Variovorax paradoxus B4: one gene and its partners. The protein of the gene in region 3 interacts with the protein of the main gene of each other region in a pairwise test. Links are inferred from orthologs where the notes say so. Each region holds a gene or a part of one and is shown on either strand. Other genes may lie near its edges.

Region 1 (7,302 bases), 650 kb from region 3 along the record:
CCTCAAGGTGCTGCTGGTGTCGGGTGGCTTCACCTTCTTCGCGAACCGCGTGAAGGACCGGCTGGGCATCGACTTCGCGCGCTCCAACCTGCTCGACGAGGCCGACGGCAAGCTCACCGGCCAGGTGGTGACGCAGAGCTGGGGCGACATCTGCGACGGCGCCGAGAAGCGCCGCACGCTGCTCGAGGTCGCATCCCTCCTGGGCATCTCTCCGCAGGAAGCCATTGCCGTGGGCGACGGCGCGAACGACCTGCCGATGATGGGCGAAGCCGGCCTTTCGGTGGCCTACCACGCGAAGCCGAAGGTCCGCGAGCAGGCCATGGTGGCGATCAATGAAGGTGGCCTCGACCGCCTGCTGGAAGTCCTGAAATGAGACCTTGCCGTGTGTGAGGCATTGGGTTCGGGGCGCGATCACGCTGGCGGTGTGCTCTGCTCCGCGAATGTCCCCCGGCCTGCGGCCTCCTCCTTTATTTCGCTGCGCAGAGCACACCGCCAGCGTGATCGTTGTTCAGAACAGTTGTTGATCTCAGACGCACCAGCGGCGTGCCCTCGTGCGCAGGGCACCGGGTACTCCCGCACGCGAAATAAAGGAGGAAGCCGAAGGCCGGGGGACATTCGCGGAGGGGAGTACCCGGTGGCCTGTGCACGCACCCTGAACAACAGCGCCCGCACGAACACACCCCACAAACACAAGCAGCCCCGCAACAAACAGCTTGATGGAGACCTGAGATGACCGACACAACCGCCCCGCTCTACCGCGCCGACGCGCTCAAGGACTACGCCAGCGCCCTGCTGCAGAAGGCCGGGCTCGCCGCCCCGATGGCCGACAGCGTCGCCCGTACCCTGGTCGAAGGCGACCTGCTTGGGCACGACACGCACGGCCTCGCGCTGCTGGCCGGCTATGTGAAGGAACTCGAATCCGGCGGCATGACGCCGGGCGGCGCGCCCGAAGTGCTGTCGGACCGCCCCGCTGCCGTGCTCTGGGACGGCAAGCGCCTGCCCGGCCCCTGGCTCATGGACCAGGGCATGGACCTGCTGGTTCCTCGCGCCCGCGAACTCGGCACCGCCTCGCTCGTGATCCGCCGCAGCCACCACATCGCCTGCCTCGCCGTCTACATGCTGCGCGCGCTCGAGGAAGACATGCTGATGCTGCTCGCCTGCTCCGACCCCAACACGGCCAGCGTCGCGCCCTTCGGCGGCACGCAGGCGGTGTTCACGCCGAATCCGCTGGCCATGGGCTTTCCGCTCTCGCAAGGCGGCGTGATGGTCGACATCTCGGCCTCCATCACCACCAACGGCATGAGCAACCGCAAGCGCGCCGCGGGCGAAACCTTTGCGGAGGAATGGCTGATCGACGCCACCGGCAAGCCGTCGAACGACCCGCAGGTGCTGTTCGACCAGCCGCCCGGCACGCTGCTGCCCGTGGGGGGCTTGAGCCATGGGCACAAGGGCTATGGCATGGCATTGCTGGTCGAGACGCTGACCGCCGGGCTCGCGGGCCATGGCCGGGCCGACCCGCCCGAAGGCTGGGGCGCGACGGTGCACGTCACGCTGCACGATCTGCATGCCTTCGGCGGCAAGGAAGCTTTCCTGCGGCAGATGGACCATGTGGCGGCGCAGTGCCGCAACAACGTGCCCATTGACCCGGCCAAGCCCGTGCGGCTGCCGGGCGAAGGCGGCTTGAAGCGCCGCGATGCGCAGTCGAAGAACGGGGTGCGGCTGCACCCGTCGATCGCACGTTCGCTGCAGGATGCGGAGCAGCGCCACGGGCTGCGGCTCGCGCAGGGCCTGCTCTGAGGGTCGGCTAGATTTCTTCGGGCGATTCTTCCGCTGCCGGCTCCCCGGCCGCGCGCGGCTTGCGCTTGCCGGGCTTGGCCAGGATCTCGACGTAGAACTGCTTGCCGGCATCCTTGACGATGCCGTCGATCAGACCTGTGATGGCCGACAGGTGTACGACTTCGGCGGCTTCTGCCGAGGCGCCGAACCTGCAATCGAAGTCCCAGAAGTCGCTGCCCTCGGGCAACTCGCGGCGCCGCTCGCGCTTGATGTACTTGCGGATCTCGTGCTTGATGGCTTCGAGGAGGCGGTCGGGGTGCTTGCCCTCGACCTGAAGCTGAAAGGTTTTTCTCATGGTCGATCCTAACCCGCAGCCTGTGTACAGTCGGCGGTGGTTTTAACGAAAGCAGGTGAAGACATGGCGCGCGCAAACGACTGGGCAAGCAAGGTGATGGCATTGGTCAACGGCGGCAACGCATCGGCGGCCATCGCGCAGATCAAGGTCGCACCCTCAGTCAAGGACCTGAAGGCGCTGCAGACCATCATGACGCTATCGAAAATGAAAGGCCGCTATCCGAACGTGGATGCGGCCATTGCGGACAACCTGGCGCTGCTGGCGGCGCCCCGCCTGCACCGCTCGCCCTGAACTGACGGCCTACAGGGCCTGGCCCAGGCGCTTCACGCCCTCTTCGATCTTGGCCACGTCGGCCGTCGCAAAGCTCAGCCGCAGCGTCGCCAGGTCGGGCTTCTCGGCATAGAACGGCGCCCCGGGCACGAAGGCCACGAGCTTCTCGATGGCGCGCTTGGCCAGTTCGTTGGCATCGGCCAGCTTGCCATTGGCCCCTGTGAGGCGGGCCCAGAAGAACAGGCCGCCCTGCGGCTGCGTGAAACTCACCGCATCGCCCAGTTCGCGCTTGAGCGCCGCGCCCATGGCCTGCGCGCGCTGGCCGTACACCTCGCGCACGTGCGCCAGCGTGGCCGGCATGCGGCCGCTCTTGAGGTATTGCGCGGCCGTGGCCTGCGAGAAGGTGCTGGTGTGCGCATCGCTGAACTGCTTGCACATCGTGGCCTTGGCCAGCAGCTCGGCCGGCGCGATCATCCAGCCGATGCGCAGGCCCGGGCTCAGCACCTTGCTCAGGCTGCCGCAGTGCGCGAGCAGCTCGCGGCTGCCTGGTACGTCCTTGCTCAGCGCCAGGATCGAAGGCGGCGGCGCTTCGCCGAAGTAGAGGTCGCCGTAGGGATCGTCCTCGACGATCAGCGTCTGGTACTTGACCGCCAGTTCGAGCACCTTCTTGCGGCGCTCCAGGCTCAGCATGGCACCGCTCGGGTTGCCGAAGGTGGGAATCAGGTAGACGAACTTGGGCTTGTGCTCGGCGATGAGTTTCTCGAGCTCGTCGGTCTTCACGCCGTTGGCATCGATGGGCGCGCTGATGAGCTGCGCGCCGTAGAGGCGGAAGCACTGGATGGTGGCCAGGAAGGTCGGGCCTTCGACGATCACCTTGTCGCCGGGCGAGATCATGGTCTTGCCCAGCAGGTCGAGCGCCTGCTGGCTGCCGGTGGTGACGATCAGGCCGCTAGTGTCCACGTCGACGCCCTTGGTCTTCATGAAGGCGCTGAGCTGCGTGCGCAGCGGCTCGTAGCCTTCGGTGGCGCCGTACTGCAGCGCGCCGCCGGGCTCCTCGGTCAGCGCCTTCTGGCTCGCCTCCTTCAGGCCCTCCACGTCGAACATGGCGCTGTCGGGGAAGCCGCCCGCAAAGCTGATGATGCCGGGCTTGCCGAGCAGCTTGAAGAGTTCGCGGATGGCGGAGGTTTCGACGTTGTCGAGGCGGGAAGCGAATTGCATGGGAAGTCTCACTTTCTGGGGCGCTATTGTGGCGAAAGCCGCGGGCAATAAAGCTGCGTAAGGCTATCGCCTTTCAACGATATATTGCGTCTATCGCCGCCCTGCTCCGCGCGGCAGACGAGCGCCGCGCTTTCAGATCCCATGAAAAAAGACAACATTCCCCTCTTCTTCGCCACCCTGCAGGCGGCCAATCCCACCCCCGAAACCGAGCTCGAATACACCACGCCGTTCGAACTGCTGGCCGCCGTGCTGCTCTCCGCGCAGGCGACCGACGTGGGCGTGAACAAGGCCACGCGCAAGCTTTTTCCAGTGGCGAACACGCCGCAGGCGATCCTCGGGCTGGGCGTGGAAGGCCTGGAGGAATACATCAAGACCATCGGGCTCTACCGCAGCAAGGCCAGGCACCTGATCGAGACCTGCCGCATGCTGGTGGAACTGCACGGCGGCGAGGTGCCCCGCACGCGCGCCGAGCTCGAGGCGCTGCCGGGCGTCGGCCGCAAGACCGCCAACGTGGTGCTCAACGTGGCGTTCGGCGAGGCGACGATCGCGGTCGACACGCACATCTTCCGCGTCGGCAACCGCACCGGGCTTGCGCCGGGCAAGACGCCGCTCGAAGTGGAACTCAAGCTGGAGAAACGTGTCCCGTTCGAATTCCGGCTGCATGCGCACCATTGGCTGATCCTGCACGGGCGCTACATCTGCGTGGCGCGCAAGCCCCGCTGCTGGGAATGCGCGGCGCACACGCTGTGCGACTACAAGCCGAAGACGCCGGCGCCCAAGCCGGGCTGAGCCGGGCGCTCTACATTTCGAACGCTTGGACCTGCCGGCCATCGACGTCGGTGAAACCGTATTCCCGGGCCAGGTCGGCCACGCGGTGCACGCCGCCGCTCTTCTCCAGCACCTGCGCATCGCCCGCCAGCGCCGCCACCGCGCGGCCGAGATAGCGCGGCGACTCGGTCCGCGCCAGCGCCGGGCGCTCGCGCCAGTGCGCCTCGTCGGTCTTGTGGCCGGCCAGCACGAACTCGGTGCGCATCCAGCCCGGCGACACGGCGAGCGAAGCGACGCCGTGGGGACGAAGTTCCTGCGCCATGCCAAAGGCCAGCCGGGTCATGGCCGATTTGGCGAGGTCGTAGAACAGGTTCCCGCGCAGGTAGTTGTCGCGGTCCCAGAAGGTGGTGGTCACGATCAGCCCGCTCTTTTGCGCCACCATCACTGGCGCGGCGAATCGGCTGGTGAGCAGGTGGTTGCGCACGCCGCGGTCGAACATCGAGTCCCAGTTGGAAAGCGGATGCTCCCAGAACGGTGCCTCGAACACGCCGGTGAAAGTTTCGTGGCCGCCCCAGGCGTTGTTGACGAGCAGGTCCACACGGCCCTGCTCGCGCTGCACCTGCGCAAAGAGCTGCTTCACCTCGTCTTCCTGCGTGTGATCGCAGCGCACCGCAATGCCGCGTCCGCCCATGCGCGCGACCTCGTCGGCCGTTTCGTCGATGCTGCCCGGCAGGGCTTCGAGTTCCGAGAGCGCGAGCAGCTGGCCATAGCCTCTTGCCGGCTGCCCGCGCGTGCTTCGCCCGGTGACGTACACGGTGGCGCCCGCGGCGCCCAGTTCCAGCGCAATGCCGCGGCCCGCGCCGCGGCTGGCGCCGGTGACCACGGCCACGCGGCCCTTCAGCGGCCGCTCCCTGCTTTCCGATTGCATCGTCCTGTCCTTTCGTTGCGAGTTCGAAGCAACAGTAAGGCCGCATCAATCCGCCGTCTTGGAAGAACCCGAAATCGCGCGTCCCAGAAACTCCGTCGGCGTGAGGCCGCAAAGGGCCTGGAACTCGTTGATGAGGTGCGATTGGTCATAGAAGCCCCCGTCCAGCGCAAGGTCCGCCCAGGCGGGTTCGCGCTGCAGGCGCAATGCGCGCACGCAGGCATGCAGCCGCGCGAGCCGGCTCCAGGCACGGGGCGACAGGCCCACCTGCTGCCGAAAGACCTGCTGCAGCCGCCTTTCGCCAAGGCCGACGACCTGCGCCACCTCGCGCAGCGGACGCCGTCCGCCCGACGTGGCGATGAGCTGTGCCGCGCGCATCGCCGCCGGGTGGACAGTGGCATCGCCATCGGCCAGCCGGTGCTGCAGGGCCGCACACAGCACCGTCACACGCGACACGTCATCCGGCTGCAGGGCGATGCGCTCCAGCAGTTCGGCACCACGGCCATGCCACAGCTCGTCCAGGTGCACGGCGGTGCCAGCGATCTCGCTGGCCGGCCTTCCCAGCAGCGCCGCGGCCGCGCCGGGACGCAAGGTCACCGACAGCCCCTCCATCTTCCGGCAGAGGCGCACGAGGGCCGGCGCCGCCGACGCGCCGATGGCCTCGACGGCTTGCCCGGCACCCTCGCCCGCCGAGGGTGCATCGCCCAGGTTGAAGACCAGCCGCACCGCCCCATCGGGCAGCACGCGCTCCAGCACCTCGCGGCCTTCGGGCAGCGTTTCCCTGTAGAGAAGAATGTGCGCAACGTGCGCCCGCAGCGGCCCGGCGACCGGAAAGGCGCGCAGCGTACCCGCGGGCATGTCGGCCTCCGGCCCATGCAAGGGGTCGTCGTCGAGGCGGACGTAGAGGCGTTCGTTCTTGGACAGTGTCGGCATCGCTGTGGCGGACGGGCGCGCGGCAGCGGGTGCCGCCGCGCATCAGCCGCATTCGATCAGCTGGCACGCCCCGTAGTCAATGGGCGCCGACGGCCATTGCGCGGCGTCGTCGACGCGCCGCACGCCGCGATGCAGCAGTGCCACCGCCCGCATCACGCCCGCGTGCGTGACCCACACCGCATCCTGCTGCGATGCGCGCCATTCGTCGAAGGCCGTGCCGATGCGCTGCATGAAGCAGGCCGTGCTTTCGCCATGCCCGCCCGGGATCCCTTCGGCGAAATTGCAGGTCCACGCGTCGAACTCGGTGCGGGCGATCGACGACCAGGGCCGGCCTTCCCAGGCGCCGAAATCCATCTCGGCCAGTCGCGGGTCGGCGCGCGTGGCAAGGTCCGGACGCAGCCTGCCGATGGCTTGCGCGAGTTCGGCGCAGCGCCGCAGGGGCGAGTGGGCCAGCGCAAGGTCCGCGGGCAGGCGCGAAGCCACCGCATGCGCCACCGCCAGCGTCGCCTCCGCCGGCACGCCCACATCCGCGCTGCCGTAGCAAAGGCCCGGCGCGGCGTCTGTCTGCGCATGGCGCACCAGCCACAGCTTCATGCCTGCCAGGCCAGCGCGAGGTAGATCGCGAGCTCGCACACCTGCTGCGTCGCGCCGAGCCCGTCGCCGGTGAATCCCTGCAGCCGGCGCCGGAACATGCGCGCCATGACCAGCGCCGCAAGAGCGCATGCCACCGCCACGGCCATCGTTCTTCCGGGGCCCTGTGTCAGCAGCACCAGCCCGGCAGCGGGAACCGACCAGAGCCCGCCGACCAGCAAGGCACCACCGCCGATCGCATCGGCCAAGGGCTTGGCCTTGCTTGCGCCGCTGTCGCCCACGTACGGCAGCCAGCGGATCAGGAACAGCGGCGCCAGCCGCGAAAGCACATGCGCGCCGACGATGGCACCAGCCACCGCCTGCGCGCCCTGCCCCGCCATCGACGCAAGCAGCGCGGCCTTGAGGCCGAGCGCCAGCACCAGCGCAATGGCGCCGAAGGCACCGATGCGCGAGTCCTTCATGATCT
Region 2 (7,396 bases), 540 kb from region 3 along the record:
GGAATATGCGAAGAGGGTGCGTGATGCAGGCATGTGGTGCTCCCGGGTTCAGACCAGGCGATGGCGAAACAGCCAGGCCGCCAGCGGCAGCGTGACGATGGCGATGATCGACAGCGGAATCAGGTTGTGCCACACCGTGGCCAGGCCCACGCCCTCGAGGTAGACGCGCTGCACCAGGTCGATCGCGAAGCGCAGCGGGTTGGCCATGGTGATCACCTGCAGCACGTGCGGCATGTTGCGCACCGGCGTGGTCAGGCCGGAGAGCAGCATCATCGGCATCAACAGCACGAAGGTGTAGAGCATGGCCTGCTGCATGTTGGCCGACACCGCCGAAATCGAGAGGCCGATGCCCACGCTGGCCACCGTGAAGAAAACCAGCCCGGTGTAGAGCGTGACCAGCGAGCCCGCCATCGGAATGCCGAACCAGAACAGCGCCACCAGCAGGATCAGCGTCGACTGCGCGAGGCCCACCAGCACCGGCGGCAGCGCCTTGCCGATCATGATCTCGAGCGGCGACATCGGCGTGACCAGCAGCTGGTCGAAGGTGCCTTGCTCGCGCTCCCGCGCCACGGAAAGCGCGGTGAGCAGCAGCGTCTGCAGCATGCTGAGCGCGGCGATCAGGCCGGGCAGCAGGTTCCATCGCGTTTCGAGGTTGGGGTTGAACCAGGCGCGCGATTCGATGGTGAGCGGGGCCGGCGGTGCGCCGGCGCGCGCGCGCAGCTCGGCGTTGTAGCGCTCGACCACCGCGCTCACGTAGCCGGCCGCGGAGCCCGCGGTGTTGGAGTTGCGCGCATCCAGGATCAGCTGGATGGCCGCGGACTGTCCCGCGCTGAGCTGCTGCTCGAAGTTCGGCGCGATCTGGATCACGAGCAACGCCTTCTCGGTATCGATGACTTCCCGGATGTCGGCCTGCGTGCGCAGCGTGGCCACGCGATGGAAGACGCCGGTGCTGTCGAGGTGCGCAATCAGCTCGCTCGATGCGCCCGTGCGGCTCTGGTCGAGCAGCGCATAGGGCACGTTCGAGAGGTCGTAGGTGGCGGCATAGCCGAAGACGAGGCTCTGCATGATGGCGGGAACGAACAGGATCACGCGGCTTGCCGGGTCCTTGAAGATGGCGAGCAGCTCCTTCTTGCAGAGGTTGGCGACGCGCAGCAGGAAGTCGATCATGGAAGGCGGTCCTTCAATCCAGGCTCTTGCGCGTGACCACGCGGGCAAGCAGCAGCAGGCCGACCGCATAGGCCACGAGGACCGTGCAGTTGCGCCAGATCAGCGGCCAGACGTCGCCCGCGAGGAACAGCGTCTTGATCAGGTCCATGAAGTAGGTGGCCGGCAGCACGTGGCCGATCACGCGCACGGCGGTGGGCACGTTGCGCAGGTCGAACAGGAAGCCCGACAGCATCATCGAAGGCATGAACGTGACGATCAGCGCCACCTGGCTCGCGAGAAACTGGTTGCGCGTGACCGACGAGATCACCAGCCCCAGGCTCACCGCCACGATCAGGTACAGCATCGAGCTGAGCACCACCGCGAGCAGCGAGCCGTACATCGGCACCGCGAACAGGAAGCGCGCGGCCAGCAGGCACAGCGCAAGGCCCAGCATGCCGACAGCGAAATACGGAATGATCTTGGCCAGCAGTATTTCCACTGGCCGCACCGGCGTGACGAACAGCGCCTCGAGCGTGCCGCGCTCCCATTCGCGCGCCATCACCAATGCGGTGAGAAAGGCGCCAACCAGGGTCATGATGAGCACGATGAGGCCCGGCACCAGGTACCAGGTGCTGGTGTTCGCGGCGTTGAACCACATGCGCTGCTCCACGGTCACGCGGCCCGCTGCGGGGGCGTCGGCACCGGTGCTGCCGCCGCCGCGGTCGGCCTGGCGCACGGCCGATTGCGCCAGGGCGCCGCTCACGTAGGCCTGGATGATGGTCGCGCGCCCGGCGTCGGCGCCATGCACGATGAGCTGCACGTGCGCGTTGCCTGCAGCCAGCGCGCGCGAGAAATCCGAGGGCACGCGCACGATGCCGTCGATCTTGCGTTCGCGCATCAACGCCTCGGCGTCGTGCATGGAGCCCAGCAGCACGGGCGCGATGGTGGGCGAAAGTTGCAGGCCGGCCATGGCCTCATGCGCGGTGGGCGAGGGGTCTTCGAGCACCACGCCCACCGGTGCGTTCTTCACGTCCAGCGACATGCCGTAGCCGAAGATCAGGATCAGCACCATCGGCAGCAGGATGCCGATGGCCAGGTTGCTGCGGTCGCGCAGCAGCTGGCGAAACTCCTTGCGCGTGAGGGAGACGAGCCGGGTGCGGAAGCCGCTCATTGGTGCACCCCAGGCGCTGCGCGCCTTTCCGCCGAGCTGTCTTCCTGCCGCGCCTTCTCGACGATGCCGATGAAGGCCTGCTCCATGTCGATGCGCTTTTCGTCGTCCTCGCCATCGAGTGCCTGCGCCCGCACCTCGCGCGGCGTGCCGATGGCCAGCACCTTGCCGGCGTCCTGGATCACGATGCGGTCGCAGTACTCGGCCTCTTCCATGAAGTGGGTCGTGATGACGACGGTGGTGCCGCCTTCGGCCAGTGCCGTGATGCGGCGCCAGAACTCGCGGCGCGCGAGCGGGTCGGTGCCGCTGGTGGGCTCGTCGAGGAACAGGATCTCGGGCTCGTGCAGCAGGCCCGTGGCCATGGCCAGGCGCTGCCTGTAGCCGCCGGGCAGCTGGCCGCTGGGCGCGTCGAGTTCGCGTTCGAGGCCGAACTGCTGCAGCACCGTGTCCATGCGCCCCTGCAGCTTCTGCCCGCGCAGGCCGTAGGCGCCGCCGAAGAACGAGAGGTTCTCGCGCACCGTGAGATTGCCGTAGAGCGCGAACTTCTGCGACACGTAGCCGATGCGCTGGCGGGCCTGCGCGCGCGCGTGGCGCAGGTCGACGCCCGCCACGCGCAGTTGCCCGCCGCTCGCGGGCAGCAGGCCGCAGAGCATGCGAAAGGTGGTGGTCTTGCCCGCGCCGTTAGGGCCCAGCAGGCCGAAGATCTCACCGCGCCGCACCGAGAAGCTGGTGCTCGCCACGGCCACGAAATCGCCGAAGCGGCGCACCAGGTCCTTCACCTCGATGACCACTTCGCCGGGCTCGCCCTCGGCCGGTGCAAGGCCTTCGCTCGCCGCTGATGGCGCGATGTTCGTGTCGGTGGCCTGCCGGGCGCGCAGCAGCGTCATGAAGCCGTCTTCGAGCCGAGGCGGCACGGGCTCGGCGCGCGCACCGGCGAGCAGCTTCTCGAGGGCCGCGTCGTCCGTGCCTCGGCGGCGGATGAAGTGCACCTCGCCGCCCTTCGGCACGGCATCGACGATCTCTTGCCGCGCATCGAGCAGGCGCGCCTGCATCAGCCGTGGCGCCTCGCCGTCCGGCGGCGCCGCGACAAAGCAGGTGCCCTCTGCATGGCCGCGAATTTCGTCCGGCGTGCCCTGCGCGATCAGCCGGCCCTCCTGCAGCACGAACACGTGGCTGCAGCGCTCGGCCTCGTCGAGGTAGGCGGTGCTCACGATCACCGAAAGCTTTTCCTCGTCGACCAGCTGCTGCACGATCTGCCAGAGCTCGCGCCGCGAGAGCGGATCGACGCCCACGGTGGGTTCGTCGAGCAGCAGCAGGTCGGGCGAGCGCACCAGCGTGCAGGCGAGGCCGAGCTTCTGCTTCATGCCGCCCGAAAGCTTGCCCGCGGGGCGGTCGGTGAAGCGGCCGAGGTCGGTCATTTCCATCAGCCGCGCATAGCGCGCGCGGCGTTGGCCGGCCAGGACGCCGTGCAGGTCGGCGTAGAGGTCGAGGTTCTCCTGCACGCTCAGGTCGTCGTAGAGGCCGAAGCGCTGGGGCATGTAGCTGATGCGGTCCTGCACCGCCTGCGGGTCGGCCGACACGTCGATGCCGAGCACGCGCAGTTCGCCTGCGTCGGCGCGCATCAGGCCGGCCATCAGCCGCAGCAGCGTGGTCTTGCCCGCGCCGTCGGGGCCGACCAGCGCCGTGAGCGTGCCGGAGCGCACTTCGAGCGACACGTCGTCGAGCGCACGCACCACCTGCTTCGAGCCCTTGGCCACGAAGCGCTTGTGCAGGGAGCGTGCAACCACGGCGGGCCCGGTGTCGCGCATCAGGGTTTGCCGTTGGCGGTGGAGGAAGCGAGCTGCAGCCGCACGGTCGCCGGCATGCCGAGCCGCAGCCGGTCTTCCTTGTCGTCGACCATCACGCGGATCTCGTAGACCAGGCTGCTGCGCAGCTCCTCGGTCTGCACCGTCTTGGGCGTGAACTCGGCGACCGACGAGATGTAGCCCACCTTGCCCGCGATCGGCTGGCCGGGCTGGCTGTCCGTGGCCACGCTGGCCGGCTGGCCGGGCCGCACGCGGCCGAGGTCGGGTTCGGCCACATAGGCGCGCACCCACTTGGGATCGGTGATGGCCAGCGTGAAGGCCGGGCGCTGCGGCGAAGCCATGTCGCCGGGCTCGAGCAGGCGGGCGCGCACCACGGCGTCGATGGGCGACTTGAGCTCGGCTTCGGCCAGCTGGTGGTTCATGAGCGCGAGGTCGGCGCGTGCGGATTCGAGCTGGGCCTGCGCCTGCGCGATGTCTTCCTTGCGCGGGCCGGCCACCGCGAGCTGCTGCGCCTTGCGCGCATTGTCCAGCTGCGCGAGCGCCATCTTGCGGCGGGCCTGCGCACTGTCGAGGTCCTGCTGGCTCACCGCGCGTCCGGCCGTGGTCTGGCCGATGGCCTGCAGGCGCGCGAGCTGCTGCCGGGCAAGGTCGGCATCGGCCTGCGCCGCGGCCACCTGGGCGCCGGCCTGCGCCAGTTCCTCGGGGCGGCTGCCGGTCTTCAGGCGCAGCAGCGCCTGCTCCTGCACGCCGATGCGCGCCTGCGACTGCGCCACGCGCAGCACGAGCGAGCGGGTGTCGAGCCGGCCCAGCACCTGCCCGGCCCGCACATGGTCGCCTTCGCGCACCGCGAGTTCGGCCACGCGCTCGCTGGCATTGAAGGCGAGCGAGACCTGGCGCACGTCGACGTTGCCGTACAGCACGAGCTGGTCGGACGGCGCGGCCGAGCGGCTGAAGTACCACCAGCCGCCTGCAGCGGCCGCCAGCGCCACGAGGGCAGCGGCAATGAGAGGTCTCTTGTTCATGGGCGGGTTCCTGCCGGTTTCCACACGGATGCTCGCCGGATGTTATCAAATTGAAATTTGAATTTGAAGTATTTTTTCAGTTCGATTAACCTCGGCGCATGGCGACACGCTCTTCCAATCCCCGTTCCCCCGCTGTGCGCGAGGGTGCGGCGCGCATCCAGCGCACCGACGGCAGCACCACGCGCCTGCACATCCTCGAAACCGCGGGCCAGCTGTTTGCGGAGCGCGGCTTCGCCGAGAGCACCAGCAAGGAAATCTGCACGCGCGCCGGCACCAACATGGCGGCGGTCAACTACCACTTCGGCAGCCGGGACGGGCTCTATGAAGCCGTGCTGATCGAGGCGCACCGCCAGCTCGTGAGCATGGACGAACTGGTCAGCCTGGCCAGCGAGGCTGGCGATCCGCGGTTCAAGCTGCGCGCGTTCCTCACGCACCTGATCGAGCTGGGCAGCCAGCCCAGGGCACCCTGGGGATTCCGGGTGGTGCTGCGCGAGGCGCTGTCGCCTTCGCCGGCGCTGCCTGCGCTGATCCGGCAGGCGGTGCTGCCCAAGGCCCGGCTGATCCGCGGCCTGATCGGCGGCATCATGGGCCTGCCCGAGGACCATCCCTCGGTGCAGCGGGCCCTGCTGTTCGCGGTGCTGCCCTGCATCGTGATGACCGTGGCCCCCAAGGACCTGGCCGGCAAGGTGCTGCCGGCCCTGAAGGATGCCGAGGGCCTGGCGGACGATCTGATGCGCTACGTGTTCGCCGGCCTCGATGCCATCGCGAAGGAGGCGGCCAGGACCGCGGCGCCTGCTAGAGCTGGAAAGCGACGGTGAGCAGCAGCCCTTCGGCCACGTCGCGCACCAGGCCCGGACGCCGCGCGCGGTAGGGCTCGCCGGCGGAAGCGGTGGTGTCGATCCACTCGGCCAGCCAGTCGATCTCGCGCGGGCCGTAGAACACCACGGCCGCCTCGTGGTTGAGCAGCAGGCTGCGCAGGTCGAGGTTGATGGAGCCGCACATGGCCAGCTCGTCGTCGACCACCACGGCCTTGGCGTGGGCCATGAAGGGCAGCATGCGAAAGCTCACGCCCGCGCGGGCCAGGTCGCGCATGGCGCGTGCGCGCACGAAGTCGGCCAGGCGGTGGTTCGACCGCGCGGGCATGGCGATGGTCACCTGCACGCCGCGCCGGGCGGCCAGCCGCAGCGCATCGCGCAGCCCGTCGCCGGGCACGAAGTAGGGCGTGACGGCGAGTACGCGGTGCTCGGCGCGAAAGCAGGCGTCGATCAGCAGCGCATGGGCGGTGTCCTCGGTCTGGTCGGGGCCGCTCGGCAGGAACTGCGCCATGGCGCTGCCCGGGCTTTCCTCCACGTCATCGGCCGTGACGGCGCGCGCCTTGCGCCCGCGCACCGAACTCCAGTCGTGGTCGAACTGGCGCGCCGCCGCGGCGGCCACGCTGCCGCGCAGGTCGAACGAAAGATCGCGCCAGGCTTCGGGGTGCCTGTCGTTGCCGGTGAAGTATTCGCCGGCGAGGTTGCGCCCGCCGGACCACAGCCAGCCGTCGTCGGCAATGGTGAACTTGCGGTGGTTGCGCAGGTTGCGCGGCCCGATGCGGCGCAGGCTGAAGAAGGGGCGGAACACGGCGATTTCGCCGCCCGCCGCACGCAGCAGGCGGATGTGGCGGCGCGGCAGGGTCAGCGCGCCGAAGCCGTCGAGCAGCACGCGCACCTTGATGCCTTCGCGCGCGCGCTGCGCCAGCCGTTCGATCACCGCGCGGCCCAGCGCGTCGTCGCCGATGATGAAGGTGCACACGTCGATGCGTTCGCGCGCGCCGTCGATCACCTGCCACAGCGCCTCGCGGGCGGCGTCGCCGTCGGCATGCAGCCGGATGTCGCAGCGCCCCGGCGGCGCGAGGCCGAAGCTCTCGATGAGGTCGGCGGCCCAGTGCCCCGGCGCAGCCGTGCGCGCGGGCCGCGGCGAGCCCGCGGGGCGCAGCTTGCGCTGGCCGAACAGCAGGTACATCGGCAGGATGACGTAGGGCATCAGCACCAGCCCCATGACCCAGGCAATGGCCGTGGTGGGGGCGCGCTGTTCGCGGCGCGCGCGCGTGGTCAGCACATAGACCAGCAGCGCAAAGGTGACGACAAGAAAATGCTGGGACGGTGAGGGGAGCCAGTCGAACTTCGTATTCGGCATGTGGCAATGAGGCCCGAGGGTTCGTCCGCGCCGGTCAGCGTTGCAGGAAGGCGGGCACGCCGCGCCCCTGGGAGGCCAGG
Region 3 (7,710 bases):
CGATCAGCTTCGGCAGCACGCGCAGCTCCACGCTTCGGCGCGCGAGCGGACGCTCGGCAATGTCGATGGACTCGGCCGCGTTCTTCAGCAGATTGACCATCACCTGCTCGATCAGGATCGGGTCCACCTGCACCACCGGCAGCCGCGCGGCCACGTAGTGGTTGAGCCGCACGTTGCGCCGCCGCAGCTCGATGCCTGCGAGTTCGACCGCTTCGCTGACCATGGTGGACACGTCGGCGGCCGTGCGGTTGGGCTCGCTGCGCTTCACGAAGGAGCGGATGCGCTGGATGATCTGTCCCGCGCGCTGCGCCTGCTTGGAGGTTTTCTCCAGCGCCGCGAGCAGCGCCTCGGTGTCGATGGCCTGCCCCTTGAGGCGCGACATCATTCCGTTGCAGTAGTTGGTGATGGCCGTGAGCGGCTGATTGAGTTCGTGCGCCACGCTCGACGCCATTTCGCCCATGGTGATCAGGCGGCTCGCGGCCTGTGCGCGGTCGGCCTGCGCGGCGGCCTGCTCCTCGGCATCGCGCCGCGGCGTGATGTCGGTGGCAATCACCAGCTGGGCCAGCCGGCCGTCGACCCATGTCAGGTAGCGCGAACGCACTTCGAGCCACTTGCCCAGGTGCGGCACGAAGATCTCGTTGTTGGCCGTCTGTGCGGCGGTCAGGGTATCGATCGGGAGGCCGGCGTACGGGTCGACGTCGTCGAGGCCTTCGTCATGCGCGTTCGAGGCCGGCACGCCGGCCTGCGCCACCATGCCCAGGTGGCCGACGGTGTCGGAGCCGAACCAGAGGCGGTACAGCTTGTTCGCGAACAGCAGCTCTTCGCTGCCGATGGGCGCGACCGACACGGCGGCGTCGAGTGCCTCCAGCACCGTGGTGAAGCGTTCGTACGATGCCGACAACTGCTCGCGGATGCGCGTGGGCTCGGTGATGTCGGTCATCGACGTCATCCAGCCGGTCTGGTGGCCGCGTGCGTCGATCAGCGGCGATACATAGAGCCGGGCATTGAACACGCTGCCGTTCTTGCGCTTCACGCGCACCTGGAAGCCGCCGGGCAGGGCGCGTCCGTGCAGTTCTTCCTCGAGCCGCTCGTTCATGACTTCGCGGTCCGACTCCAGCCAGTAGGGGAAGGGCGGCGACTGGCCCACCAGTTCGGCCTCGCTCCAGCCGGTCATCGCGCAGAAGGCGGCGTTCACGTAGGTGATGCGCCCCTGCAGGTCGAGCACGCGCATGCCGGTCAGCATGGAGTTTTCCATCGCGCGCCTGAAGTTGGTCTCGGCGACCAGCCGCTGCTGTGCCTGCTGGCGCCGCCGGGTGTGGCGCCAGGTGCCGATCAGCATCCAGCTCGTCAGCACGCTGAGCGCACAGACCAGCCAGAACAGGCCGTTGCCGACCACCCCCTGCGAAGTGCGGTAGGCCTGGGCGCGCAATACCAGCGCGTTGCCGACGGGCGAAACCGGCACCTCGTACTCATTGGTTCTTTCCGTCCAGGGGAGGAGCCGCGTGCCGCTTTCCCTCGGGTTGGCCGTATTGCCCGCGAGCACGCTGCCTTTGGCGTCGAGCAGCGAGACCGCGTAGCGCGCCTGCACTTCCGACGGCATGCCGTAGCGCAGCAGGCCATCGACCGAAAATTCGCCCAGCACCACGCCCGCGAACAGGCCCTGGTCGAAGAGGGGAATGTGCAGCTGCAGCATCGCCGCGGGATCGCCGCCCGCCACCGGCTGGGAGAAAACCGGCTGGCGCAGCTCGCGCGCCAGGGCGTAGTTGCTCTCCACGTCGCCCGGGCGCAGCACGTCGCCGATCAGGTGCTGCTGCGCAGGATGCACGCTCGGCGCCGAATAGCCGGCCTTGAAACGGCGCCGATCGTCGATCCAGGTGACGGTCTGCAGCTCGGGAAACTGGCTCACCAGCGATTCCGCGCGGCTCGCGAATTCGATCGGGTCGATCTCGCGGTTCGAGGCGTCGCGCGCGATGCGCATCAGCTGTTCCTGGCGTTCGAGCAGGCGCAGGCGCATGCGCTGCTGCGCGTATTCGACGTCCCGCCGCACCGACTCCTGCTCGCGCTCGACTTCTTCGGTGCGCAGGTACCAGAACGCCGAAACGATGGCGGCCAGAAACAGCAGCACCGCCGCGATCGGCGCCAGCATGGCGACCGCGTCTTGCAGCACCGGCGTTTGCTGGCGCCACCAGCGGCGCCACCACGAGAGCGGAGACGCATTCACGGCGCTGCGGGCAACCGCCAGCGGAGAGGAAAAAGGCATCCTGCGAGTTTAGGTGATGGCCCCTGTGCCAAGGAGAGAGGGGCCGCAGTGCCATTGATTCCGGCGCGGGCGACTTTGTTTCTAAATTTCATATTGAGAAATTAGCATGCACCATTTGAAATAGAAGTATTTCTATGAGAAACTCCCGCGCGGTGATCGAAGAGCGCACTAAATTACAGCCACAGCCCTAAAGGAGAGACAAGCATGTCGGCAAATCCCGAGAACCTGTTCGGTTCGGCCGCGAACGACGCGGACGCCCAGGAAACCCGTGAATGGATGGATGCACTGTCCTCCGTGATTCAAAGCGAGGGACCTGAACGGGCCCACTTCCTTCTCGAGCAGCTGCTCGAACATGCGCGGCAACACAGCATCGACAAGCCGTTCTCCGCCAATACGGCCTACGTCAACACCATCGAGCCCGACCAGGAAGAGCGCTGCCCCGGCAACCTCGAGATCGAGGAGCGCCTGCGCGCCTACATGCGCTGGAACGCCATGGCGATGGTGGTCAAGGCCAACCGCCACCACCCCGCCGAAGGCGGCGACCTGGGCGGCCACATCGGCTCCTTCGCCTCGCTGGCCAACATGTTCGGTGCCGGTTTCAACCACTTCTGGCACGCCGAGAGCGAAAACCACGGCGGCGACTGCCTCTACATCCAGGGCCACGTCTCGCCCGGCATCTATGCCCGCGCCTACCTCGAAGGCCGCCTGAGCGAAGAACAACTTCTCAATTTCCGCCAGGAAGTCGACGGCAACGGCCTGTCCAGCTACCCGCATCCGAAGCTGATGCCCGAGTTCTGGCAATTCCCGACCGTCTCGATGGGCCTCGGCCCGCTGATGGCCATCTACCAGGCCCGCTTCCTCAAGTACCTGCATGCCCGTGGCATCGCCAACACCGAGAACCGCAAGGTCTGGGTGTTCTGCGGCGACGGCGAAATGGACGAGGTCGAATCGCTGGGCGCCATCGGCCTCGCCGCGCGCGAAGGCCTCGACAACCTGATCTTCGTCATCAACTGCAACCTGCAGCGCCTGGACGGGCCGGTGCGCGGCAACGGCAAGATCATCCAGGAGCTCGAAGGCGAGTTCCGCGGTTCGGGCTGGAACGTCATCAAGCTGATCTGGGGCAGCAGCTGGGACCCGCTGCTGGCGCGCGACAAGGACGGAGCGCTGCGCAAGATCATGATGGAGACCAACGACGGCGACTACCAGGCCTTCAAGGCCAACGACGGCGCCTACGTGCGCAAGCATTTCTTCGGCCGTGACCCGCGCACGCTCGAAATGGTGTCCAAGATGAGCGACGACGACATCTGGCAACTGCGCCGCGGTGGCCACGATTCGCAAAAGGTCTACGCGGCCTTCGACGCGGCCGTGAAGCACAAGGGCCAGCCGACGGTGCTCCTGATCAAGACGGTCAAGGGCTTCGGCATGGGCAAGATCGGCGAGGGCAAGAACACGGTCCACCAGACCAAGAAGCTCGGCGACGAGGACATCAAGGCCTTCCGCGACCGCTTCAACATCCCGATCCCGGACAGCCAGATCTCCGACCTGCCGTTCTACAGGCCGGCCGACGACACGCCGGAAATGAAGTACCTGCACGAGCGCCGCAAGGCCCTCGGCGGCTACCTGCCGCACCGCCGCACCAAGGCCGACGAGAGCTTCACGGTGCCTTCGCTCGACGTCTTCAAGTCGGTGATGGAGCCCACGGCCGAAGGCCGCGAGATCTCGACCACGCAGGCCTACGTGCGCTTCCTCACGCAGCTGCTGCGCGACAAGGCCCTGGGCCCGCGCGTCGTTCCCATCCTCGTGGACGAAGCACGGACCTTCGGCATGGAAGGGTTGTTCCGCCAGATCGGCATCTACAACCCCGCAGGCCAGCAGTACACCCCGGTCGACAAGGACCAGGTCATGTACTACAAGGAAGACAAGGCCGGCCAGATCCTGCAGGAAGGCATCAACGAAGCGGGCGGCATGTCGAGCTGGATCGCGGCGGCCACGTCGTACAGCACGAACAATCGCATCATGGTGCCGTTCTACGTGTACTACTCGATGTTCGGCTTCCAGCGCATCGGCGACCTGGCCTGGGCGGCCGGCGACATGCAGGCGCGCGGCTTCCTGCTGGGCGGCACCTCGGGGCGCACCACGCTCAACGGCGAAGGCCTGCAGCACGAAGACGGCCACAGCCACATCCTGGCCAACACCATCCCGAACTGCGTGAGCTACGACCCGACCTTCGCGCATGAAGTGGGCGTGATCCTGCACCACGGCTTGAAGCGCATGGTCGAGCGCCAGGACAACGTCTACTACTACCTCACGCTGCTCAACGAGAACTACCCGATGCCCGGCCTGCAGCCCGGCACCGAAGAGCAGATCATCAAGGGCATGTACCTGTCGAAGCAGGGCCCGGCGCTGAAGGCCAAGTCGCCCACCGTGCAACTGCTGGGCAGCGGCACGATCCTGCGCGAAAGCTTCGCTGCGCAAGAGCTGCTCGAAAAGGACTGGGGCGTCTCCGCCTCGGTGTGGAGCTGCCCGAGCTTCAACGAGCTGACGCGCGACGGCCAGGACGCCGACCGCTGGAACCTGTTGCACCCGGACCAGGCGCCACGCGTGCCCTTCGTGGCCGAGCAGCTCGCACCCACGGCCGGTCCGGTGGTGGCATCGACCGACTACATGAAGGCGTATGCGGAACAGATCCGCCCCTTCATCCCGAAGGGCCGCACCTACAAGGTGCTGGGCACAGACGGCTTCGGCCGCAGCGACTTCCGCAACAAGCTGCGCGAGCACTTCGAAATCAACCGCCACTACATCGTGGTGGCTGCGCTCAAGGCGCTGAGCGAAGACGGCACGGTGCCTGTGGCCAAGGTGGTCGAGGCGATCAAGAAGTACGGCATCAATGTCGACAAGGTCAACCCGCTTTACGCTTGAACATCAACAACCAACGAACGAACGGCGCCTCACGGCGGGAGACAAACGATATGGCAGCAGTGGAAGTCAAGGTGCCGGACATCGGCGATTTCGATGAAGTCGCGGTGATCGAGGTGCTTGTGAAGGTGGGCGACACGGTCAAGGCCGAGCAGTCGCTCATCACCGTGGAATCGGACAAGGCGTCGATGGAGATTCCGTCGTCGACCGCCGGTGTGGTCAAGGAGATCAAGGTCGCGGTCGGCGGCAAGGTGAAAGAGGGCTCGGTGGTGCTGGTGCTCGAGGCCGAGGAAGCGGGTGCTGCTGCAGCGCCGGCTGCCGCACCTGCCGCGGCTCCTGCGGCCGCAGCACCGGCCCCTGCGGCAGCGGCGCCCGCGCCTGCCGCCGCGCCGGCCGTGTCGGGCTCGATCGACGTCAAGGTGCCGGACATCGGCGACTTCAAGGACGTCGCAGTCATCGAGCTGCTGGTGAAACCCGGCGACACGATCGCGGCCGACCAGTCGCTGATCACGGTGGAGTCGGACAAGGCCTCGATGGAAATCCCGTCGTCGGCGGCCGGCGTGCTCAAGGAACTCAAGGTCAAGGTCGGCGATACCGTCAACATCGGTGACCTGATCGCCGTGCTCGAAGGTGCTGCGGGTGCCGCAACCCCTGCGCCCGCGCAAGCTGCCGCAGCCGCAGCCGCACCGGCTGCCGCGACCGCCAGCGCACCGGCACCCGCCGCTTCGCCGGCACCGTCCGCAGCCGCGCCGCACGATCCCACCACGGCGCCCAGCGCCAACCTGCCGCACGCCTCGCCCTCGGTGCGCAAGTTCGCCCGCGAACTCGGCGTGCCGCTCGAGGAGGTCAAGGGCTCCGGCCCCAAGGGCCGCATCACGCAGGAAGACGTCCAGGGTTTCACCAAGGCCGTGATGAGCGGCCAGGCCAGCACCAAGGCCTCGGCGGCCAAGGCACCGACCGGCGGCGGCGCAGACGGCGCCGCACTGGGCCTCATTCCCTGGCCCAAGGTCGACTTCGCGAAGTTCGGCACGGTCGAGCGCAAGGACCTGTCGCGCATCAAGAAGCTCAGCGGCGCCAACCTGCACCGCAACTGGGTGATGATCCCGCACGTCACCAACAACGACGAAGCCGACATCACCGAGCTCGAGGCCTTCCGCGTCTCCACCAACAAGGAAAACGAGAAGTCGGGCATCAAGGTCACGATGCTGGCCTTCGTGATCAAGGCGGTGGTTGCGGCGCTGAAGAAATTCCCCGACTTCAACGCCAGCCTCGACGGCGACCAGCTGGTCTACAAGCAGTACTTCCACATCGGCTTCGCGGCCGACACGCCCAACGGGCTCGTGGTGCCGGTGCTGAAGGATGCCGACAAGAAGGGCATCCTGCAGATCAGCCAGGAAATGGGCGAGCTCGCCAAGAAGGCGCGCGACGGCAAGCTCGGTTCGGCCGACATGCAGGGCGGCTGCTTCTCGATCAGCTCGCTCGGCGGCATCGGCGGCACGCACTTCACACCCATCATCAACGCCCCCGAAGTGGCCATCCTCGGCCTCTCCAAGGGCCAGATGAAGCCGGTGTGGGACGGCAAGCAGTTCGTGCCGCGCCTGACGCTGCCGCTGTCGCTGTCGTACGACCACCGCGTGATCGATGGTGCCCTGGCCGCGCGCTTCAACGCCTATCTTGGGCAAGTGCTCGCGGACTATCGCCGAATCCTGCTATGACCACGGTAGTGGCCGTCCGCAAAGGCGGCCAGGTCACGATGGCCGCTGACTCGCTGGTGACCTTCGGCGACACGCGGCTCTCGCACCGCGCCGAGGCGAACCAGAAGATCTTCACTGTCGAAGACGCGGCGGGGCAGAGCCTGTTTGCCGTGGCCGGCGCCGCTGCGCACTTCCTGGTGCTGCAGCATGCGCTGGCCGCGCAGCCGCGCGAGGCGCTGCTGTTCGGCAGCAAGCACGAGATCTTCCGCACCTTCACGCTGCTGCATCCGGTGCTGAAGGACTCGTTCTTCATGCAGACCAAGGAAGACGAGCACGAGCCCTACGAGTCGAGCCAGTTCACGATGCTGATGGCCAACCAGAGCGGCATCTACGGCATCTACAGCTACCGCGAGGTGTTCGAGTTCAAGCAGTTCTGGTCCATCGGCTCGGGACGCAGCTTTGCGCTCGGCGCCATGCACGCGGCCTATGACATCAAGTCGCGCAGCTCGCGCGACGTGGCGGAGGCGGGGATCGCCGCCGCCTGCGAATTCGATCGCAATTCGGCCCCACCGGTCGACGTTCTCACACTCAAACTGAAAGTGTCCAAATGAGCGAACAACAAATCAAGGTGCCCGACATCGGCGACTTCGACGAAGTCGCGGTGATCGAGGTGCTGGTCAATGTCGGCGACACGGTCAAGGCCGAGCAGTCGCTGATCACGGTCGAATCGGACAAGGCCTCGATGGAGATTCCGTCGTCGGCAGCCGGCGTGGTGAAGTCGCTGGCGGTCAAGGTGGGCGACAAGGTCAAGGAAGGCTCCGTGGTGCTGACGCTGGAGGT

The links. The genes of interacting proteins can lie anywhere in the genome.
Region 1: the proteins of aceE (region 3) and nth interact in binary tests that used the Escherichia coli proteins (3 or more experiments, as listed by UniProt). The link is inferred for Variovorax paradoxus B4 from one-to-one orthologs.
Region 2: the proteins of aceE (region 3) and VAPA_RS09010 interact in binary tests that used the Escherichia coli proteins (3 or more experiments, as listed by UniProt). The link is inferred for Variovorax paradoxus B4 from one-to-one orthologs.

The regions. Positions count from the first base shown.
Region 1 is NC_022247.1:3,142,359-3,149,660, forward strand. What follows is about bases 2,680-5,584. They hold nth (endonuclease III), read left to right. Parts: upstream 2,680-3,760; coding sequence 3,761-4,408; downstream 4,409-5,584. Other genes in these bases: VAPA_RS14675 (aminotransferase-like domain-containing protein), read right to left, coding at 2,680-3,619; VAPA_RS14685 (SDR family NAD(P)-dependent oxidoreductase), read right to left, coding at 4,419-5,315; VAPA_RS14690 (helix-turn-helix domain-containing protein), read right to left, coding at 5,361-5,584. In the rest of the region: phosphoserine phosphatase SerB, read left to right, coding at 1-373; VAPA_RS14660 (Ldh family oxidoreductase), read left to right, coding at 730-1,797; VAPA_RS14665 (DUF6172 family protein), read right to left, coding at 1,805-2,131; VAPA_RS14670 (hypothetical protein), read left to right, coding at 2,195-2,422; more of VAPA_RS14675, read right to left, coding at 2,432-2,679; more of VAPA_RS14690, read right to left, coding at 5,585-6,245; VAPA_RS14695 (histidine phosphatase family protein), read right to left, coding at 6,288-6,839; VAPA_RS14700 (adenosylcobinamide-GDP ribazoletransferase), read right to left, coding at 6,836-7,302. UniProt on the Escherichia coli protein: DNA repair enzyme that has both DNA N-glycosylase activity and AP-lyase activity. The DNA N-glycosylase activity releases various damaged pyrimidines from DNA by cleaving the N-glycosidic bond, leaving an AP (apurinic/apyrimidinic) site.
Region 2 is NC_022247.1:1,955,925-1,963,320, forward strand. What follows is about bases 1,719-4,717. They hold VAPA_RS09010 (ATP-binding cassette domain-containing protein), read right to left. Parts: upstream 4,123-4,717; coding sequence 2,314-4,122; downstream 1,719-2,313. Other genes in these bases: VAPA_RS09005 (ABC transporter permease), read right to left, coding at 1,719-2,317; VAPA_RS09015 (HlyD family efflux transporter periplasmic adaptor subunit), read right to left, coding at 4,122-4,717. In the rest of the region: VAPA_RS08995 (efflux transporter outer membrane subunit), read right to left, coding at 1-33; VAPA_RS09000 (ABC transporter permease), read right to left, coding at 49-1,167; more of VAPA_RS09005, read right to left, coding at 1,181-1,718; more of VAPA_RS09015, read right to left, coding at 4,718-5,141; VAPA_RS09020 (TetR/AcrR family transcriptional regulator), read left to right, coding at 5,240-5,959; VAPA_RS09025 (phospholipase D-like domain-containing protein), read right to left, coding at 5,937-7,316; VAPA_RS09030 (glutathione S-transferase family protein), read right to left, coding at 7,351-7,396. UniProt on the Escherichia coli protein: Part of the ABC transporter complex YbhFSR that could be involved in efflux of cefoperazone. Probably responsible for energy coupling to the transport system.
Region 3 is NC_022247.1:2,492,261-2,499,970, forward strand. What follows is about bases 2,067-5,379. They hold aceE (pyruvate dehydrogenase (acetyl-transferring), homodimeric type), read left to right. Parts: upstream 2,067-2,464; coding sequence 2,465-5,179; downstream 5,180-5,379. Other genes in these bases: VAPA_RS11515 (PAS domain-containing sensor histidine kinase), read right to left, coding at 2,067-2,260; aceF (dihydrolipoyllysine-residue acetyltransferase), read left to right, coding at 5,230-5,379. Outside these bases: more of VAPA_RS11515, read right to left, coding at 1-2,066; more of aceF, read left to right, coding at 5,380-6,891; VAPA_RS11530 (Ntn hydrolase family protein), read left to right, coding at 6,888-7,481; lpdA (dihydrolipoyl dehydrogenase), read left to right, coding at 7,478-7,710. UniProt on the Escherichia coli protein: Component of the pyruvate dehydrogenase (PDH) complex, that catalyzes the overall conversion of pyruvate to acetyl-CoA and CO(2).